2 regions of the Aliiroseovarius sp. M344 genome follow, and region 1 is predicted to be linked to the other one. Evidence: riboswitches for the same ligand, from Rfam matches in the RefSeq annotation. Region 1 holds a riboswitch; the other holds the start of a gene.
The links. A riboswitch is a leader RNA that binds a small molecule or an ion and turns the genes downstream of it on or off. The one in region 1 is predicted to bind cobalamin.
Positions count from the first base shown of each region.

Region 2: it holds a riboswitch for cobalamin, as region 1 does, so the genes downstream of both, K3556_RS15760 (DUF4198 domain-containing protein) here and cobW (cobalamin biosynthesis protein CobW) in region 1, are expected to answer to the same signal.

Region 1 is NZ_CP081153.1:365,201-375,232, forward strand. It holds gene K3556_RS01665 (lytic murein transglycosylase) at 1-619, shown strand, start outside; gene K3556_RS01670 (YbjN domain-containing protein) at 685-1,152, opposite strand; gene smc (chromosome segregation protein SMC) at 1,220-4,675, opposite strand; cobalamin riboswitch at 4,877-5,081, shown strand; gene cobW (cobalamin biosynthesis protein CobW) at 5,112-6,191, shown strand; gene K3556_RS01685 (GNAT family N-acetyltransferase) at 6,188-6,640, shown strand; gene K3556_RS01690 (hypothetical protein) at 6,648-6,812, opposite strand; gene cobN (cobaltochelatase subunit CobN) at 6,876-10,032, shown strand, end outside.
Region 2 is NZ_CP081154.1:7,688-17,719, forward strand. It holds gene K3556_RS15735 (AAA family ATPase) at 1-640, shown strand, start outside; gene K3556_RS15740 (ParB/RepB/Spo0J family partition protein) at 637-1,713, shown strand; gene K3556_RS15745 (MFS transporter) at 1,913-3,082, opposite strand; gene K3556_RS15750 (hypothetical protein) at 3,085-3,447, shown strand; gene K3556_RS15755 (Hint domain-containing protein) at 3,735-4,715, opposite strand; cobalamin riboswitch at 4,874-5,087, shown strand; gene K3556_RS15760 (DUF4198 domain-containing protein) at 5,209-5,994, shown strand; gene cbiM (cobalt transporter CbiM) at 6,005-6,622, shown strand; gene K3556_RS15770 (cobalt ABC transporter permease) at 6,619-7,206, shown strand; gene cbiQ (cobalt ECF transporter T component CbiQ) at 7,203-7,991, shown strand; gene K3556_RS15780 (energy-coupling factor ABC transporter ATP-binding protein) at 7,978-8,628, shown strand; gene K3556_RS15785 (ATP-binding cassette domain-containing protein) at 8,632-9,264, opposite strand; gene K3556_RS15790 (ABC transporter permease) at 9,257-10,032, opposite strand, start outside.

The DNA of each region.
Region 1 (10,032 bases):
GCTGCCCGGTGACATAATCGAAGCAGGCGTGGACGCTGACGGTAATGGCACGGTCGATTTGCGTACGTCACCTGCCGATGCGCTTCTTTCCGGGGCGAATATGTTGCGGCGACTGGGCTGGCGCGCGGGCGAGCCATGGCTGCAAGAAGTGAACGTTCCGCAAAATCTGGACTGGTCAAAAACCGGTTTGGATACAACCGCCAGCGTAGCTGATTGGGCAAAATTGGGTGTCACACCGCGCCATGGATCGTTTGGATCGCAGGATCTTCAAGCGTCCGTTCTCTTGCCCCAAGGCCGAAAAGGCCCGGCTTTCATTGCCTATCCGAACTTCAACGTTTATTTCGAATGGAACAAAAGCTTTGTCTATGTGACGACCGCAGCTTATTTCGCCACGCGGCTGGAAGGTGCCCCGGTCTACAATGCAGGTAACCCCGATCCGGCTTTTTCAGATCAACAGATGAAAGCTCTGCAGAACAAGTTGGCGGCGCGCGGTTATGATGTCGGCAAGGTCGACGGTATTCTTGGTGCAAAAACCCGGGCCGCGGTCCAAAAAGAGCAGGTTCGGCTAGGCCTACCAGCGGATGCATGGCCGACCGCGCAACTGCTAAAGGCGCTTTAGGCTCGGCAAAGGTCAAAAGCGTCGTTCCGTTTGTGACGGAGCTATGCCTTTCCAGGACCTCGCATTTAAGACAGCTGCGCTTCGAAGCTCTTGACCAGTTCTGTCCAGATATCAAACATCTCGTCAAAATCATCCGAGCTGACGCCGGCATGGCCGGTATAGATATCGTATTCCAGCTTTTTTCGTCCGTCCGGGTCCTCGTAGACGCGGCCATATCGTTGGTCCGCGTTCCAGGTGTTTAGGGCGTCGCGTGAGATTTCATTTTCTGCGGTATAGCCCGCATAAAGTTGCAGCGAGTTGCAGTTCTCGTTGTCGTTGCAGCCATAAAAGAAAACGGCAAATGTGGTGCCGTAGTATTGAACTTCAATCAACGGATCGCCAACGCTGTCTTCGCTCAGAGTGGCCGGAGCGCCTATCTCTTTGAAATAGCCCAACACACTTTGTGGATCAGAGGCCTTGACGGGATCGGCAAGCGCGCCCGTCGCTAGACTTGCCGCGAGTGTTGCGGCGGCTGCAAGCAATTGAAACTTCATGGTATCTCTCCGGTTGGTCACTGCCAACAGACCCTAGGCGGGTTTGTCATCCAGCGCAACGGAGTGGTTAAGCCACAAGCGCCTCGGCGTTTTTCAGGTCGACACTAACCAACTGGCTGACGCCCATCTCGGCCATTGTCACGCCGAACAGGCGGTCCATGCGAGCCATAGTCACGGCATGGTGTGTGATGATCAGGAACCGGGTGTCAGTTCGGCGGGTCATTTCGTCCAGCAGGTCGCAGAACCGCGTGACATTGGCGTCATCCAGCGGCGCGTCAACCTCGTCCAGCACACAGATCGGGGCGGGGTTGGCCAGGAACACGGCAAAAATCAAAGCCAGTGCAGTCAAGGTCTGTTCGCCGCCTGACAACAAGCTCAGGGTCGACAGTTTCTTGCCCGGCGGTTGGCACATGATCTCTAGCCCGGCTTCCAGCGGATCATCGCTTTCAACCAAGACCAGCTTGGCTTCGCCGCCACCGAACAGGTGCTTGAACAGGTTGCCGAAGCTATCATTGACTTGTTCAAACGCTGTCAAAAGCCGTTCGCGTCCTTCCTTGTTCAAGCTTGCAATGCCGCTGCGCAGTTTCTTGATCGCTTCTTCCAGATCGGTTTTTTCTTTCAGTAGGGTGTCGTGTTCTTCCTGAACCTCTTTCGCGTCTTCTTCGGCGCGCAGGTTCACGGCACCCAACGCATCGCGCTGCCGTTTCAGACGATTCACATCGTGTTCGATTTGTTCGGCGGACGGCATCTTGTCGGGGTCGGCATCAAGCGTATCCAGCAGGGCTTCAGGTGTGGTCTCCATATCCTCTGCGATACGTTCAACGGCATAGGTCACCGTTTCGCGTGCAGCTTCAGTGCGGGCTTCCGCTCGGGCGCGCGCCTCGCGCGCCTCGCCAGCGGCGCGTTCTGCATCGCGCTCTGCAGTGGTCGCTTCACGCTCTGCGGTTTCGCCCTCGGCCAGCTTGTCGGAGGCTGCCTTGCGCCGGGTTTCAGCTTCGTCGATGGCGTTGGCAAGCTCGCCTCGCTTGGCAGCCAGTTCGTCGGGCGCTGCGTTGGCGTCTTTAAGCTCTGCTTCACTTTCGTCCTTGCGGTCTTCAAGCTCGGCAATCCGCTTGCCAGCTGTTTCAAGGCGGTGCTTCCAGCCCGACACTTCCTTGATGATCTCTTGGCTGCGGCGGGTGCGCGCTTCGCCTTCACGGCGCAATTCATCATGGGCCGAGCGTTTGGCCATCATCGTCATGCGCGCAGCTTCAACGGCCATTTTGACGTCATCAACCTGCGCGCGCGCGGCATCCAGATCGCCCAGATCGGCCACGCCGCGCTCCGCTTCAACCAACCTTTGCCGCGCACCCATTGATTCTTCTTCGTGGCGTTTCAGCGCCATACCAAGGTTTTCCAGTTTGCCACCGGCGATGTTTTGGTCTGCCTCGGCGCGTGACAGGGCGCGGTTGGCTTCGGTCATTGCACGATCGGCGTCGCGGCGCGCGTCACGCGCTTGTTTGTCTGCCTCGGTCGTTTCGATCAGCCGTGCCTTTAGGGTTTCATGGGCGGCGCGCGCGCCGTCGGCGCGGGCCGAGGCGTCTTCAAGGTCTTGCTTGAGTTCTTGCAGGCGGTTTAGCTGCTCGAGCCGCAACGCGGCGGTTGACGGCTGATCCTCTGCCGCTGCACGAAAACCGTCCCAGCGCCACAAATCGCCTTCCATCGACACCAAGCGCTGGCCGGGTTTCAGGTCAGCTTGCAGGCGGCTGGCGTCTGCTGTGCTGACCAGACCAATCTGGCTCATTCGGCGGGCCAGCACCTCTGGCACAGTCACGTAGTTGGACAGCGCGTTGACGCCATCCGGCAGTGATTGTGATTGCGCATATGCTGGCAAAGAGGCCCAGCCGGACGGCGCATCACCATCGATTTCTGGCGCACGCAGGTCGTCCGCCAGCGCCGCGCCAAGAGCCTTTTCATAACCCGGCTTTACCCGAAGATCGTCCAGAACCTGCCCGCCTTCAGACGCGTCACGCTCGACCAATCGTGCAAGGGCCTGCACCTCGGCATGCAGTGCGTTGACTTCGCCTTCGGCCGACGAACGCGCGGCGCGGGCATCTGCTTCGCGGGCTTGCGCTTCATCACGCGCTTCGTCTGCGGCAATCAGAGCGGCCTCGGCGGCGGCAGCGGCTTTGGTCGCTGTGGTTTCGGCGGCCTTGGCGGCTTCGTAATCCGCACCGGCCTTGCCCAGGGCAACCTTCGCCTCGTCCATGGCTGCGCGGGCGCGTTCAGCCTCTCCTTCGCTTTTCTCAAGCGTTTTGCGGCTGTCTTCCAGAAGGCGGTGGGCAGATTGGTGCCGCGCCGACAGGCGGGCCACATCTTCGGTCAACTGGGACAGATCACCTTCGCGCTCCTGCAAAATCGCAGCCCCCTCACGCGCCTCGGCATTGGCGGCTTCCAGGGCGGCCTCATGCCCATCAGAGGCTTTGGCGATCTGCGCCTGTTCCCAGTCCAGCCGTTCGATCGTTTCGCCAGCATCCTTGTTCAGGCCGCTTTCGCGCTCGATGTCGCGCGACAACTGGGCGATCCGCGAGGTCAGGGTTTCAATGCGCTGTCGGGCTTGAGCCTCTTGGTCCGACAACTGGTCACGCTGCACTTGCAGACGTTGCAGGATGGCGGCTGCCACTGCTTCTTCTTCGCGAAGTGGCGGCAGGCGATCCTCAGCCTCTTGCCGCGCTTTCGTAGCGGCGCGCGATGCTCCCTCTGCCGCTGCTGCGGCCTTGACGCGGTCGGTCAGTTGAGCTTCGGCTTGCGCGCGGGCGGCGTCCGCTTCTTTCCAGCGACGATACAGAAGCAGCCCTTCAGCCTTGCGCAGATCATCGCCAATGGTGCGATACCGGGCTGCCTGACGTGCCTGCCGGGCCAATTGGCCCAACTGGGAAGCAAGTTGTTCGATCACATCATCGACACGCGACAGGTTTGTCTCGGTGCCTTTCAGTTTCAACTCGGCCTCATGACGTCGTTGATACAAGCCAGAGATGCCGGCCGCTTCTTCCAGAATGCGGCGGCGCGATTTGGGCTTTGCGTTGATCAGCTCGCTGATCTGGCCCTGACGAACCAAGGCCGGGGAATGCGCACCGGTTGACGCGTCAGCAAACAGCATCTGCACATCGCGCGCACGCACATCCTTGGTGTTGACCTTGTAAGCCGACCCGGCATCCCGTGTGATCCGGCGCACAATTTCAAGATTGTCGTTGTCGTTGAAACCCGAGGGCGCCAACCGCTCGCTGTTATCGAGCAGCAGGGCGACTTCGGCAAAGTTGCGGGCAGGACGGGTCGAGGCCCCCGCGAAGATCACATCCTCCATCCCGCCGCCTCGCATGGCGGTCGGGCGGTTCTCGCCCATCACCCAGCGCAGTGCCTCAAGCAGGTTCGATTTGCCGCATCCATTGGGCCCGACCACGCCTGTTAACCCATCCGCGATCACCAGATCGGTCGGGTCCACGAAGCTTTTGAAGCCATTCAGTCGGAGCTTTGAAAACCGCAAGCGGTCTGCCTCATCGTTGATTCTTTTCAGGCTCCGAGTTTTTCGGGGGATTGGGGGTGAGTCAACGACTGACCGCGACATATGGATAATTTTGCCGGGTTATCCACAAGATATTGCTTTTCAGCTGCTCGGCATGTTGAACATCGCCGCCAAAGAGCGGTTTCAGGTCGGTTTCCGTCTTGACCCTGACAAGCGGCACACGGCAAACAGGGTCCGCATGGTTCCCCACTTAGGGGAGAATAGGGAATGCAGTGAGGGTGACCCAATCCGGGACCCGATGCTGCAGCCGCCCCCGCGACTGTAAGCGGCGAGCGTCCACCTGATGCCACTGGCCACAAGGCCGGGAAGGCGGACGGACGCGTCGACCCGCAAAGCCAGGAGACCTGCCATGCGCAACGAAACCCACCCGTCGGGGAGACGGGGCTTGGAGGACAAGATGCAAAGCAAAATACCGGCCACCGTTGTCACGGGCTTTCTGGGCGCGGGCAAAACCACTTTGATCCGCCACATGCTGGACAATGCAAACGGCAAGCGCATCGCGTTGATCATCAATGAATTTGGCGATCTGGGCGTCGATGGTGACATCCTGAAAGGCTGCGGGGATGAAACCTGTAGCGAAGATGACATCATGGAGCTGTCGAACGGTTGCATCTGCTGTACGGTGGCCGAGGATTTCATCCCGACGCTGGAAAAGTTGCTGAACCGCGACACGCCCCCTGACCACATCGTGATTGAAACTTCGGGGCTGGCGTTGCCACAGCCTTTGGTGCGTGCGTTTCAGTGGCCAGAGATTTCGACCCGTGTCACCGTGGATGGCGTGGTGACGGTGGTGGATGGCAAGGCTGTGTCTGATGGTCAGTTTGCCTCGAATCTCGCGGCGGTAGAAGCGCAGCGGAAGGCGGATGAGAATCTTGATCACGAGACCCCACTGTCAGAACTGTTTGCCGATCAGGTCGCTTGTGCTGACATGATTGTGGTGAACAAATCCGACCTGTTGGGTGACGCCGAAGCCGATGCTTTGGTGGGCAAGTTGTCCGCCGATGCACGTCGCGGTGTCCAAGTTGTGCGTACTTCGATGGGTGCGCTGCCGGTCGAGGTGTTGTTGGGGCAGGGTGTTGGTGCCGAAGGCGACATGGCCGCACGCCATGAAATTCACCACCATCACCACCACGATGATGACCATCATGATGATGACCACGACCATGAAGATGATCACCATCACGATCATGACCACGACGCGTTTGAAAGCTTTGTTGTTACCCGTACAGAAGTTACCGATCCGGCGGCCTTCGCCGAACAAGTGGCCCAAACCATCCGGGACCATAACATCTTGCGTCTGAAAGGCTTTGCGGCGGTGTCCGGCAAGCCAATGCGGCTAACTCTGCAAGCAGTTGGCCCGCGGGTTGATACCTATTTCGACCAACCATTTGGGACGCAACCGCGCGAAACCCGTTTGGTCGTCATCGGGCAAGCCGGTCTGGACCGTATCGCGATCGAAAGGGCACTGGTGGCATGACCATCGAAATCGTCCCCGGTGACCCCCGCGACCCGGGGGCGGTGGCTCTGCTGAAGCAAAGCCATGCATTGATGGAAGAGCTGTTTCCGTCCGAGGATAATTTCTATTTGGACATCGACCAGCTTTGTGCACCCGAAATTTCGTTCTTCATGGCGCGTGAAGGGGACAAGGTGCTGGGCACCGCGGCCCTTTATGAAGCGGGTGGTTACGGCGAGGTGAAGTCGATGTTCGTCTCGACCGAAGCGCGTAGCCGGGGGGTCGGCGAGGCGCTTTTGGCGGAACTTGAGGACACCGCACGGGCAAAGGGGTTAAGCGCGATGAAGCTTGAAACCGGCAATGCGTTGCACGCGGCGCACCGTCTTTATCAACGGGCCGGGTTCACAAATTGTGGGCCGTTTGGACGGTATATGAACGCCGCCAGCTCGATTTTCATGGAGAAGGCGCTGTGACTGTCGCTCAGTCCTTCTTGGATTTTTCGGCGGCAGCTTTCATCCGCGCAAGCAGGGCGGCTTTGTCGTCCTTGCGGTTCAGGGGGTTCTTCTCGGTGCCGCGCGCATTGTGTTCGGAATGGCGCGGTGTTCCTTTGGCGGGCTTGGGCGCGCCGGCTGCTTTATAGTCCATAATTCTACCTTGATCGGGTGACTGTTTGCCCGGTCCATAACACCTTATTTCAAGGGACGCGATATGCATCTTCTTGCAGCCACACCCGGTTCCATCGACGATGGGAAAGAACCCGTCGATCTGGGGCAATCGCCTGCGGATGTCGTGTTCATTTCGGCGGCGGATACCGAACTGGCCGGGCTGTCGCAGGCGCGCGCCGAGATGGAAGGCGCGCCCGGATTGCGACTGGCCAACATGATGCATCTGGCGCATCCGATGTCGGTTGATCTGCATATCGATAATTGCGCAACCAAATCCAAACTGGTGATTGCCCGTGTTCTGGGTGGCGTTGGCTATTGGAAATACGGGGCAGAACAGTATGCGGCGCATTTGCGCGACGCAGGCGTGCCGTTGGCGCTGTTGCCCGGTGACGACAAGCCGGACGCAGAATTGCGGGCGATGTCGACCGTGTCAGACGAGGATTACGATGCGCTCTGGGCCTATCTGGTTGAAGGCGGGCCCGAGAACGCGGTTGGGTTTCTTGCTTATGCGAAGACTATTCTGGATGGCGGAGAAAAACCTGAAGCCGCGCGCCCATTGTTGCGCGCCGGCGTCTATTGGCCGGGGGCGGGCGTCGCCGATCTGAGCGCAGCGCAAGCAGACTGGACCGATGGTGCGCCCGTTGTGCCGATTGTTTTTTACCGTGCGCTGGTGCAGGGCGCGGGCTTAAACCCGATCAACCGGCTCGTGCGGGCGTTGTTGCGGCAAGGCCTCAATCCACTGCCTGTCTTTGTCGCATCGTTGAAGGACCCGGTATCGGTCGCGACGATGGAGCATCTGTTCACCGAAGCCGCCCCGGATGTGATCCTGAACTGCACGTCCTTTGCGGTGGGGTCGCCGCATGTGGGCGACACAGCGCAATCCGCAAACCCCTTCCAGATGCCTTGGTGCCAAGCCGCGCCGGTTTTTCAGGTCGTTCTGGCTGGGTCAAGCGAAGCAGCGTGGGAGGAGGGTCTGACCGGTCTGTCGGCGCGCGACATCGCGATGAATGTGGCATTGCCCGAAGTGGACGGCCGTATCCTTTCCCGTGCGATCAGCTTCAAGGGTGAGGCTTTCTTTGACGAGGCTACAGAGTGCCCCATTGCAACCTATCGCGCGCGCGGTGACCGGGTGCAATTCGTGGCCGACCTAGCCGCAAGCTGGGCAAAGTTGCGGCAGGCTGCACCAGCCGACCGGCGCGTGGCGTTGATCATGGCGAATTATCCCAACAAGGACGGGCGGCTGGCCAACGGTGTTGGGCTGGATACACCCGCCGCCGTGGTGCACGCGTTGAGGTTACTAAAGACCGAAGGTTATCGTGTCGCAGATGCGCCCGCAGACAGCGACGCATTGATGCAAGCCGTGATGAAAGGTCCAACCAACTGGCTGACAGATCGCGCCACCCGCACAGGCGGTGTCACCCTGTCGATGGCGGATTATCAGATCAGCTATGGACAATTGCCATGGGCGTTGCGCGAGGCAATTGAAACGCGCTGGGGCAAACCCGAAGCTGATCCGTTCTATACCCCCGGCGACGTCGACTGCGGGTCTTTCGCCCTGTCGGTGATTGAACATAGTAATGTGGTCGTCGGTGTGCAGCCCGCGCGCGGTTACAACATTGACCCAACCGATACCTATCACAGCCCCGACCTAGTGCCGCCGCACAACTACCTCGCCTTCTATTTCTGGCTACGTCACACCTTCGGGGCGCATGCGATGGTTCACATGGGCAAGCATGGCAACCTTGAATGGCTGCCGGGCAAATCGGTGGCGCTGTCGGGCGAATGCTGGCCCGAGGCCGTGCTGGGTCCAACGCCGCATGTCTATCCCTTCATTGTCAACGACCCGGGCGAAGGCACGCAGGCGAAGCGCCGGTCACAGGCCGTCATCATTGACCATCTGACGCCGCCATTGACGCGGGCAGAAACCTATGGGCCGCTGCGCGATCTGGAAGCGCTGGTGGACGAGTATTACGAGGCGGCCGGGGTCGACCCGCGCAGGATTACCCATCTTCGCCGTGAAATCCTGAGCCTGACCTCTGCCACCGGGCTGGATCTCGATGTCGGTATGGCGGGGGATGATGAGGATCAGGATCTGGCCAAGCTGGACGCCTATCTGTGCGAGTTGAAAGAGGCGCAAATCCGCGATGGTCTTCACGTGTTTGGACAGTCGCCTGAGGGGCGGTTGGAGCGTGACTTGGTGCAAGCTTTGGTGCGGGTGCCGCGCGGAACAGGCGATGGTGGGGACGCGTCGCTGATCCGGGCCTTGGCGTCCGATCTTGATCTGAAGTTCGACCCGTTGGATTGCGAGATGGCCGAGCCGTGGGGCGGCCCGCGGCCTGACATCCTATCTGGTGATGATGCTTGGCGCAGCAACGGCGATACAGTTGAGCGGCTGGAGCAATTGGCCGCCCGTATTCTGGACCGAGAAGCTCCCGCACCGGGCAGCGCCAGCACCGCCGTTCTGAATGAGATCAAAGAACGCGTGCGCCCAAATGTGGCAGCCTGCGGCCCCGGCGAAGAAGCGGGGCTGCTCACCGCCCTTGCAGGGCAATTCGTCGCCCCCGCGCCATCCGGCGCGCCGACTCGCGGACGATTGGACACGCTGCCCACCGGGCGCAATTTCTATTCCGTCGACAGCCGTGCCGTGCCGACCCCGACCGCTTGGGCGCTGGGCTGGAAATCGGCCAGCCTGTTGATTGACAAACACCTGCAAACCCATGGCGACTGGCCACGCGCGATGCTGGTCACCGCGTGGGGCACGGCGAATATGCGCACCGGCGGAGATGACATCGCGCAAGCATTGGCCCTGATGGGCGTGAAGCCGAAATGGGACAGCGCCAACCGGCGGGTGACAGGGTTTGAAGTGATCCCCGTGACCGCGCTGGGCCGTCCGCGTGTGGACGTGACCTTGCGCGTGTCGGGCTTCTTCCGCGATGCGTTCCCTCAGTTGATCTCGTTGGTCGATAGCGCCGCGCGCGCCGTGCAGGCGCTGGACGAACCCGATGACGTGAACCCGGCCGCCGCGCGCGTTCGGGCGGGTGAGGCCGCGCACAGGGTCTATGGATCAAAGCCGGGTGCCTATGGCGCGGGACTACAGGCAATGATAGATGAACGACTTTGGGCCAACAAAGCAGATCTGGCCGATGCTTATCTGGAATGGGGTGGCTATGCTTATGGCGCGGGCGGCGAAGGTGCGCGCG
Region 2 (10,032 bases), on a different replicon from region 1:
GACGATCGACATCATCCCCAGCTGCGCCAATGCGGCCTTCGTGGAATTTGCGTCCGCGCAGTATCGGCATGTAAACCCGGAATGGTCGTTTTTCGCTGCCGTCTCGCGGTTCCTCGATGGCCTTGCGGATGACGCCTATGACATGATCATTTTCGATTGCCCGCCCGCGATTGGCTATCAGTCCATGAACGCAGTATTTGCGGCCGATGTGCTCTATATCCCGTCAGGCCCAGGTTATTGGGAATATGACAGCACCACGTCCTTCATCGGTCAGCTCTCTGAGGCGCTGGAGGATTTGGCGCGGTTCACCAATTCTGTCCCCGCGGGGACAATGTCGCTTCCCAAAGTGTTTGCCGACGTGCGGTTCCTGTTGACCCGCTATGAGGCGTCCAACGATTTGCACCGTGCGATGCGCACGGCATTTGGTAAGGTTTTTGGGGAACGCTTGGCCGAACATCCGATCGAGATGACGCGCGCGGTAGAGCAATCTGGCCGCTTTCTCAGTTCGATCTATGAAATCGATTACCGCGATATGACGCGGGAAACTTGGCGGCGGGCGCGGGGGTCGTTTGACACCGCGTATGAAGAATTCAGGGACAACCTGCTGACCGCCTGGGACAAGCTGGAGGATAGAGCATGAGCAAACGTCGCGTCTTTGACATCGACTTCCCGGAAGCTGACACACCCGCGGCCGAGCCGCCCGCGGAACCGGCGGTCGAACACCGTCGCGGTCCGATGGCCTCGGCGATCTCGGAAAATGCCGCAGCGCTGGAGGAACGCAAAACGGTCGAGGCGAGCATACGCGCCGAAAACGACCGGCTGGCCCACGAACATGTGCGGCTGAAAAAGGCGGGGCTGATCACGGATCTGATCCCGCTGGACGCCATACGGGCCGACAAGCTGACGCGCGATCGCAAACAGGGTCGGGACGAAGATCTGGACGAGTTGAAAGCCTCGATCCGCGACGTCGGCCTGTCAAACCCGATCCGGGTCGAGCAGGTGGGCGAGGGGGTCTTTGAGCTGGTTCAGGGGTTCCGCCGCTTGTCTGCGTTTCAGGAACTGTTTGATGAAACCGGCGACGAGCGCTTTGCGCGTATCCCTGCAGGGCTGATGGCGCATGGCGAAGAGCTTGAGTTGCTCTATCGCCGGATGGTCGACGAAAACCTTGTGCGGCGCGATATTTCCTTTGCCGAGATGGCGGAATTGGCGCGTGGTTATGTCGCCGATCCAGAAACCTCGGCGCAGGATGCAGATCAGGCTCTAACGGCGCTGTTTGGGTCTGTGTCCCGTCAAAAGCGAAGCTATATCAAACATTTTATGGCACTACTGGACGCGATTGGCTCGCATTTGAAGTTTCCTGAGGCTATTCCGCGGGCTTTGGGTCTAATGCTGGAAAAACGTCTGATGTCCGAAGACGGGGCGGCTGCGAAGGTCAGAGCGGCTCTAGCGGCTGCATTAGTGACCACTCCTGAGGCGGAACTTGCGGTGTTGCGCGAACAGGCGTCTCCGCAACCCTCGGCGCGCAAGCCATCCGAGCCAAAACCCAAGGGCGTCGCCAAGACAACATTCCGTCAGGATGTGAAGGGCGGCACGGTCCGCTGCGCCGCGTCCGAAGGCCGGATCGAGATGCGTATCGCGCGCGACTTTTCCAATGTGGATCGCCATCGGTTGGAGGAGGCTGTGAAGGCGTTCTTTCGCGAGTTGGACGGCTGACTGAATTGCGCCGGGGCAGGGGGTGTCCCCACGGGGACACCTTGCCCAAGCCGGGATCACTGTCCCTGCGGGGACAGATCGGGGGGAATGCCCGGGGTTTCGGGGAATTGCCCTTCACTTTGATGATTTCATAAATAAAACAATATTTTAGGCGATGATTGCCCCCGAAAACCGTATTGGGCGCGAAAACTTTGGGTTTTCAGTCCTGGCGCGACAGGGCAGGGGCCAAAACGGCCATCAAAATCGCCAGCGCCAGCAGGAATGCAAAACTGACCCGCAGAGAACTGACCTGCGCGATGAAGCCGATCACCGGTGGCCCCAGCAACAGCCCTCCGTAGCCAAGCGTGGCCAGACTGGCGACCGCTTTGCCGGGGGACAGAACCGGGTCGCTGGTGGCGCGGCTGAAAGCCAGCGGCATGATCACCGCATAGCCGACCCCCATCAATGCAAAGCCAAGCAATGCCGCAGGATAGGTGGCAATGCCGACGGCCAGACCCGCCCCCAAAGCGGCCGTGGCCCCCGCCAGCCGCGCGGTTTTAACCGGACCAAACCTGTGGGTAACGCGATCACCGCCCAGACGCATGATGACCATTGCCACCGAAAACACGGCATATCCAACCGCCGCCGAGGCTTCGGTCACGCCGGTGGTGGTTATCAGAAAGATCGCCCCCCAGTCCGCCATGGCCCCTTCACCAAGGGACGCGCACATGGCTAGCAGCCCGACCAGCACCATCGGACCCTTTGGAAGGGTGAACAATGGCGCGTGAGCGGCGCTGGAGGCCGGTTCAGGAGCCCATAGCGGCGATCTGGAGGGCCTAACTGCCAACCAAAGGCTGATGGCTGCCACAACGCCGATCACAAGCGCACCGTGCGCCAGCACCGGCAAGCCAAGCTTGATCGCAACAAAGCCAGACGCGGCACCGATCCCTGCGCCCACCGACCACGAGGCGTGAAAGCGCGACATCATCGGGCGGGGCAGGTGGCGCTCAACCGCGCCCGCCCAGCTGTTCATGGCCACATCCATCGCGCCATGGGTGGCCCCGAAGAAGGCCAATGCAACGGCAAGCGATGCGAGGTTTGGTGCCAGCCCGATGCCAAGGATCGACAGGGCGTGGAGGAATGCGACCCAGACGGTTGTGGTCGCCGCACCGTGCCGGTCAACCCAACGCCCGGCCAGCGGAAAGGCAGCAATCGCACCGCCGCCCATCAGCAACAACAACATGCCCAACGCGCCGGGATCCAGCGACAATTTCGCCGAGACGGTCGGAATGCGCGACGCCCAAAGGCCAAACAGCGTGCCGTTCAGAACGAACATCGCGATCACCGCATTGCGCGCGGCCAGTATGGCGGGGGCAGGGGGGATGGACATGCATGACCTCGTTATCTAGGGACGCGACACTGTATGGCACTGGCGGACCCGCATCCGTCACCAGAAAACCGCGACTGTCGACCCCTAAAGGTGCGATTGTCCTGCCAGTTGGACGGCCCAGATCGTTTGAAAACACCCCGACCCGAGAATACCTTGTGGCCACTGTGTGTGCTTGCGTCAAAGAGATTGCCCAAGCTAGTATCGCGGCACGGACGGGGTCAAGAAACCGCGGCGCGATCGGTACGGCCATCGAAGCCTTTGTTGGTAAGGTTGGACGGGTGGAGTGGAAAATCCTCGCAGCTATCGCGACCTTCGCGGCGGTATTCGGTCTTTTTCACCACATCGCCAAGCGACGGGGAAAGTGAGACCAGCTTTATAACACGACACTCATCAAGCCGAATTCGCGTCTGGCGCGGTAATCATTCCCGGCGGGCTGGTGTTGCGTGTCGACGGTTGGTGCGGCGTGTTTCCAGTGACGTATCCACATATCGCGAGGCTGAGCAAAAAGGGCTTAGAAAAATATAAAAAATTCAATAGGTTAGAGTGGCCTCATGGGTGTGGTTAGACGAGGTTTCCCCCGCGAGCAATCAGCCAGCAAGGCATGCCAGCATTCCTATGTCACGCGCTGAGCCCGAAATTAACGCGCTGGTAGTCAGAATAAATGCAGGTTCAGAACGGCGGCTTCTTTACGGTTCAGGACCGGGCGGGCCGATCTCCAGGCCGTTGATGTGTCGAACGCTGCCAATTCGGGAAACAGCGCCAATACCCCTTGGCGCACGTCGTGCTCCAATGCATTCAACGCATTTTCGCCCGGGAAAAAGCTTTCGCTTTGGGCGCCATTCGCCGTGATGATCTGGTGTTGGTCAAACAGTAGATGGAAATAAGTGACAGTCCCATTTTCCTGCAGGCTGACGCCTTTGTTTGCCAAATGGTGCTTTGCAGCGACCAAAACCTCTGGCGTGCCGAAATACAAATCTGCGGCGGCGGCAACGATCAACATTCGGTGGTTCTGCGACACAACCAAGTCATCGTGATCTCCCAACACGCCCTTCTTGATAAGGATCGGTGCGTTCTTTCCCTTAGCAAGGACAGTGCGCCGACCGATCCAGCGCAAGGGCTGCAAACCGTGATCACGTGTTTTGATCAGATCGCCCGGCTTCAGGTCGTCAATCAACCGGTCGCCATCGGCAGCTGCGATAAAAGTTCCGCTTGTGAAACACGGAACGAGATTGGCGTAAGCCGTGGCACCATCGGTATTGAATGTGCGAAATGTATAGGTGACGCCAGTCCGCAACGGGAAGTTGGACAACATCAGCCGGCCATAATCAGCAGTGCCGTTGGTCGCAATAAAATAGACAGTCCCGCTCGATCCATCCGAGCCGGTGATGGTATATTTATAACGAAGATCAACGGTATCACCGATGTCTATTCCGGCAACGGTTGAGGCGACGACATCCTGTTCGGCAGCGTCGAAACCACCTGTATGGGTTAGATCGCCAAAAACGGCGTCACCGGCGCCGTTGGAATCGTCGACCGTGATTTTTCCGGCGACCCGTATGGTGAAATTGCCGCTATGTGGGTAAGTGGCATCCCCGGTGGCGATATTGTAAACGATCTTGTTGTACTGCGGCATTTGGTAATCGCTAAATTTTTCTGTGAATCAACATTCGCAGATGCGCAAAGCTGTACTGAACAAAGAGTGCGGCAACTCGCTTGATTGCGACAGAACGTGTCGTAGCTGATCCGCTGGCAACGCTTTGCATCCGCTTGACTCGGCCCCCGCGTTTCTGACATGGAAGTTATGCGATCGGTTCCGTGTGTGCAGAGGCACCACGGTAGTAATAGGGAATACGGTGAGGTGTAGCCATTAGGCGCCAAACCCGTAACTGCCCCCGCAACTGTGAGCGGCGAGCGAAGCTGAATTTGCCACTGGGGTTTGCCCCGGGAAGGCCAGCCAAGCGAAGACCCGCGAGTCAGGAGACCTGCCGGACGCTGGGCATTTGCCCATATCCTACCGGACGCCGGGGTGCGCGTCTGGCCCGGCGGTCACCAGACCTTCCCGAGCCATTGTCCCCGTTGTTCCTTCTTTTGTGCAGGCACCCGCCCGCCAACCCAAAGAGGACGACATGAAACTGAACCTTCTGGCCACCATTTTGGCCTTAGCCTTGCCGGTCACTGCGTCTGCGCATTTCCAGCTGAACTATACCGAAGAGGCGATGATTGACCGCCCGGGCGACGTGCCCATGGGTCTGATATTCTGGCACCCGTTTGAGAACGGCCATGTTATGGACATGGGTCAACCGCTCGAGTTTTTCATGGTGCATAATGGCGACAAGGTTGATCTGTCAGATCGGCTGGAGCCTGCGCGGTTCAAGGGGGCCACGAACGAGGCCGCGGCGTATCGTGCCACTGTCCCCGTCAAACGCTCGGGCGACTATGTCGTGGTGACTGTGCCTGCGCCGTATTACGAGCAAAGCGAGGATATCTTTATCCAGCAGATCGCCAAGGTCGTTCTGAACCGCAACACGTTGCCCACCGACTGGGATCAACCGGTCGGGTTGCCCACCGAAATCCTGCCGCTGAACAAGCCTTACAACGTGATTGTTGGCTCGACTTTTTCGGGTCAGGTGTTGGCGGATGGTCAGCCTGTGCCCGGGGCCGAGATCGAAGTTGAATATATGGCGGCCGAACCTAACCTAGAGTTCTTTTCGACCTCTGATCCAACAGCACACCCCATGCCGGGCGGGGCGGTGGTTGCGATTGCGGATGACAACGGTGTCTTCACCTTCGGCATTCCCAAAGCGGGCTACTGGGGTTTCGCCGCGTTAGGGTCTGGTCCGGTCACGGAACACGAAGGCAAAGAGCTGTCACAGGATGCGGTGATCTGGATCCGCGCCGAGGACCTGAAGTGAGGGGGTTGTCATGCATATCGTAGACGGCGCCCTGGCGAACCCGGTGGTGATCGGCGGCGCGATTGCGGCGGTCGGTGGCATCGCGATAGGCCTGAAACACTTGCCGTTGGAACGCATCCCGGTGGCAGGGGTGTTGTCGGCCAGCTTCTTTGTCGCCTCGCTGATCCATGTGCCCATCGGTCCAAGCTCGGTCCATCTGATCCTGAACGGATTGGCGGGGCTGGTGCTGGGCTGGGCGGCGTTTCCGGCGCTGTTTGTGGGGCTGTTGTTGCAAGCGGTGTTCTTTGGCTTTGGCGGGTTGACTGTGCTGGGCGTGAACGCGGTGAATATCGCGGGACCCGCCGTCTTGGCGGGCCTGCTGTTTCGCCCGCTGGTGTCGCGCGGATCGCCCATGCAGGGCGCGATCTGGGGCGGGATCGGCGGCGGCTTTGCCATTGCGGTCACCACTTTGGCCGTGGCCTTTTCGCTGATGCTGTCCGGGGACGAGTTCACAGCGGCCGCGAAACTGGTGTTCATCGCCCATATTCCGGTGATGGTGGTCGAAGCCTTGCTGACCGGTGCTGCTATTTTCCTGGCCCGCCGGGTGAAGCCTGAGTTGTTCCTTGTGTCGAAAGGACGATTGGCATGATCCGGTCTGTGCTTCTGTTGCTGGTGTTTATGACACCGCTGCCTGCCATGGCGCATAACGTGATTGCCGCGGTCTTTCCGTCCGGCGATGCGATCGAGGGCGAGATTGGCCTGTCCAGCGGCGAAATGGCCGCCGATCTGGTGGTTGAGGTCTTTGACGAGGCGGGCAACAAGCTTGGCGAAACGCGCACCGACGCGGACGGGTTCTTTCTGTTCACCCCAAGCCAGCCCGTCACGCATATCTTTCGCGGTGATCTTGGGGCAGGGCATGTGGCCGAAACCATGATGAGCGCGGCAGATGTCGCGGCCATCCTTGGTCAAACGGCCGCCACTGACAGCGCCGGGGCCTCGGTTCTGTCCGGCGCGCCCGACACCATGGCGCAGACTGCCGGAATATCGGACGTTACCCGCGCCGAGATAGCGACCATGCTGCGCGACGAATTGCGCCCGATCCGCCAGGAACTGACAGCCTTCAAGAACAAGTCGAATTTCCAGTCCGTTCTGGGCGGGTTGGGCTATATTTTTGGGCTGTTCGGTCTGGGCTTCTATATTGCTGCGCGCCGTAAACTGGAGGCCCAGAAATGACCTATGTTCTGACCGGAGATGACAAGGCGATTTCCGGGTTTGGCGGGTTTCGGTCTGCCATCACCACGCTTGATCCCCGCATGCGCATCGTGGTCACGGTGATCTGCGCGGTCACCATTGTTGGACTGTCTGATCTGCGCGTGCTGTCCGGCGCGATGGTGCTGTCGATGTGGTTGTTGGCCATCTCGGGCCTGCCGTTTCAGAAAACGTTGCGGCGCATGGCGATGATGGACACATTCATCATCTTCATGCTGGTGCTGTTGCCGTTCACCATGCCCGGCACGCCGATGTTCACAGTGTGGGGCGTTTCGGCCAGTTGGGAAGGTCTGTGGCGGGCTGTCGAGATTGGCCTGACGGCCAATGCGGTTATTCTGGCGGTGATGACCATGGTCGGCTCGATGGAGCCGGTGACGATGGGACATGCGCTGTTTGCGCTGAAAACGCCCGAACGGCTGGTGCATCTGATGATGTTCACGATCCGATATATCGATGTGCTGCGCGAAGAATATCTGCGGCTCAGAACCTCGATGAAGCTGCGCGGGTTTCGACCCGGCACCAACTGGCACACCTATCGCAGCTATGGCTATCTGGTTGGGATGATGCTGGTGCGCGCCATCGAACGGTCCGAGCGTATTCTGGCGGCGATGAAATGCCGGGGCTTTTCGGGCCGCATCGTGCTGCTGGATGAATTCCGCCTGACCCGCGCGGACCTGCTGTTTGCCGCCGCGCTGTGCACAGCCCTTGCGGCCCTTGTCTGGGCCGAGGTCGCATATGCCGTGCATTGAGCTGTCGGACATCCACTTTGCCTATCCCGGGCTGGACCCGGTGCTGGAGGGGGCTTCGATGCGGCTTCGTCCCGGCGAACGTGTGTCCCTGATCGGCCCGAACGGTGCGGGAAAATCCACGCTTCTGAAGATCATCATGGGGCTGCTACATCCCACACAGGGCACCATCACGGCCTTTGGCAAGCCGCGTGTGGCCGAGGCGGATTTTCACGAGCTGCGCCGCCGCGTTGGCCTTGTGTTCCAAGATGCAGATGACCAGTTGTTTTGCCCGACGGTGGCCGAGGATATCGCCTTCGGACCGCTTAATCTGGGCAAGACACGTGACGAGGCGGTGGCGGTTGTCGATGACATTCTGGCGCGGCTTAACCTGACCCATCTGCGCGACCGCGTGACCCACAAACTGTCAGGTGGCGAGAAGCGTCTGGTGACACTGGCGACGGTGCTGGCGATGGAGCCGGAGGTGTTGATTCTGGACGAGCCGACCAATGCGCTGGACCCGGACAACTATGCCCGCTTGGTCGGTATCTTGAAGGGAGTCGATCAGGCCATCCTGCTGGTCAGCCATGATCCCGAGTTCCGCGCCGAGATTGCGCCTGATGCGTATCGGCTGGAGAACCGGGTGCTGGAGCGGCAATAGGGTCTAGCCCAGTGTAATAACTGCGCCACCCGCCGCCTCGGCGTCCTCTCGATCATGGGTCACGAGCAGCACCGGCAAAGCCCGTGCCTTTGCATGGTCAAAGACCAGTTGCCGCACCTGCCCGCGCAGTTCCGCATCCAAACCTGAAAATGGCTCGTCCAGCAGCAATGCGTGGGGCTCTGACAACAGCATCCGCATCAGCGCCACCCGCGCGCGTTGCCCGCCGGACAGGGTGGCGGGGTCACGGTCGGCAAAGCCGTCCAGCCCAACCTCGGCCAGAGCGGCGTCGATCTTGGCGCGGCGCTCGGTCCGGGTCCCGCCCTGGGCCAGGCCGAAGGCAAGGTTGGCCCCGACATTCAGATGCGGAAACAACAGCGCGTCCTGAAACAGGATGCCGACGCAGCGCTCGTCCGGGGGCAGGGGGGTCAGGTCGCGGCCCATCAGGCGGATGTGGCCCGCGAGCGTAAAGTCTCGGTCCAGCGTGCCTATGATGGCCGACAGAAGCGTGGATTTTCCCACGCCGCTTGGCCCCATGATCGTCAGCACCGCGCCGGGGGCGACATGGGTGTCGACGGATATCAGGCGCTTGCCGCCTTGGGTGATTTCTACCCGGTCCAGATGCAGCCCGTCAGCCATTCAAAAGCCCCTTTCGGTTGCGCCATATCAGGGCGGGCAGCGCCAAGGCCAGAGCAAAGGGCACAAGTGCCGCCGCGGTCTGCATCAGACCGAAGACGCCAATCGCGCGACGATCCCCGCCCGAGGCCAGCGCGACGGCTTCAGTGGTCAGCGTCTCGATCCGGCCCCCACCGATCAACAGCGTGGGCAGGTATTGCCCGACAGAGACCGCGACCCCAACCGCAATGGCGGTCAGCAGTGGGGCCAGCAGCATCGGCAGACGGATACGCCAGAGCACGCGGTTCGGGCTGGCGCCAAGGGCTGCGGCAACAGTGGCTTGGCGACGGTCCCAAGTCTTCCACGGCCCCTCCAGCGACAGGCGCAGATAGGGCAGGACGAAGACCAGATGCGCGAAGGCGACAGGTGCGCGGCCCATGTCGAGACCAAAGTTCAGAAACAGGGTCTGAAGCCCCGGCAGGAAGGCGGTTTGCGGCACGATCAGAGGCAGATAGATCAGCCACATGCCGCGTTCGGTCAGGCGTAGGTTACGACGCTCCTCGGTCTCAAGGCAGCCCACGGTCAGAAGCATGCCGATGGTGACAGCGAGTGCCGCGATCAGGGCAGTTTCACCAAGCGCGTCCAGACTACCTGCGCGGTGGCGCATCCAGCTGCGCGCGGTGAACTGGTCGGGCAGGATGTCGGGGAAGGTCCAGAAGCCTGCGACGGACCAAACCCCAAGCCCAAGAAGACCCAACAGAAGCGCGAATGAAATGGCGGTGCCAAGGGTGA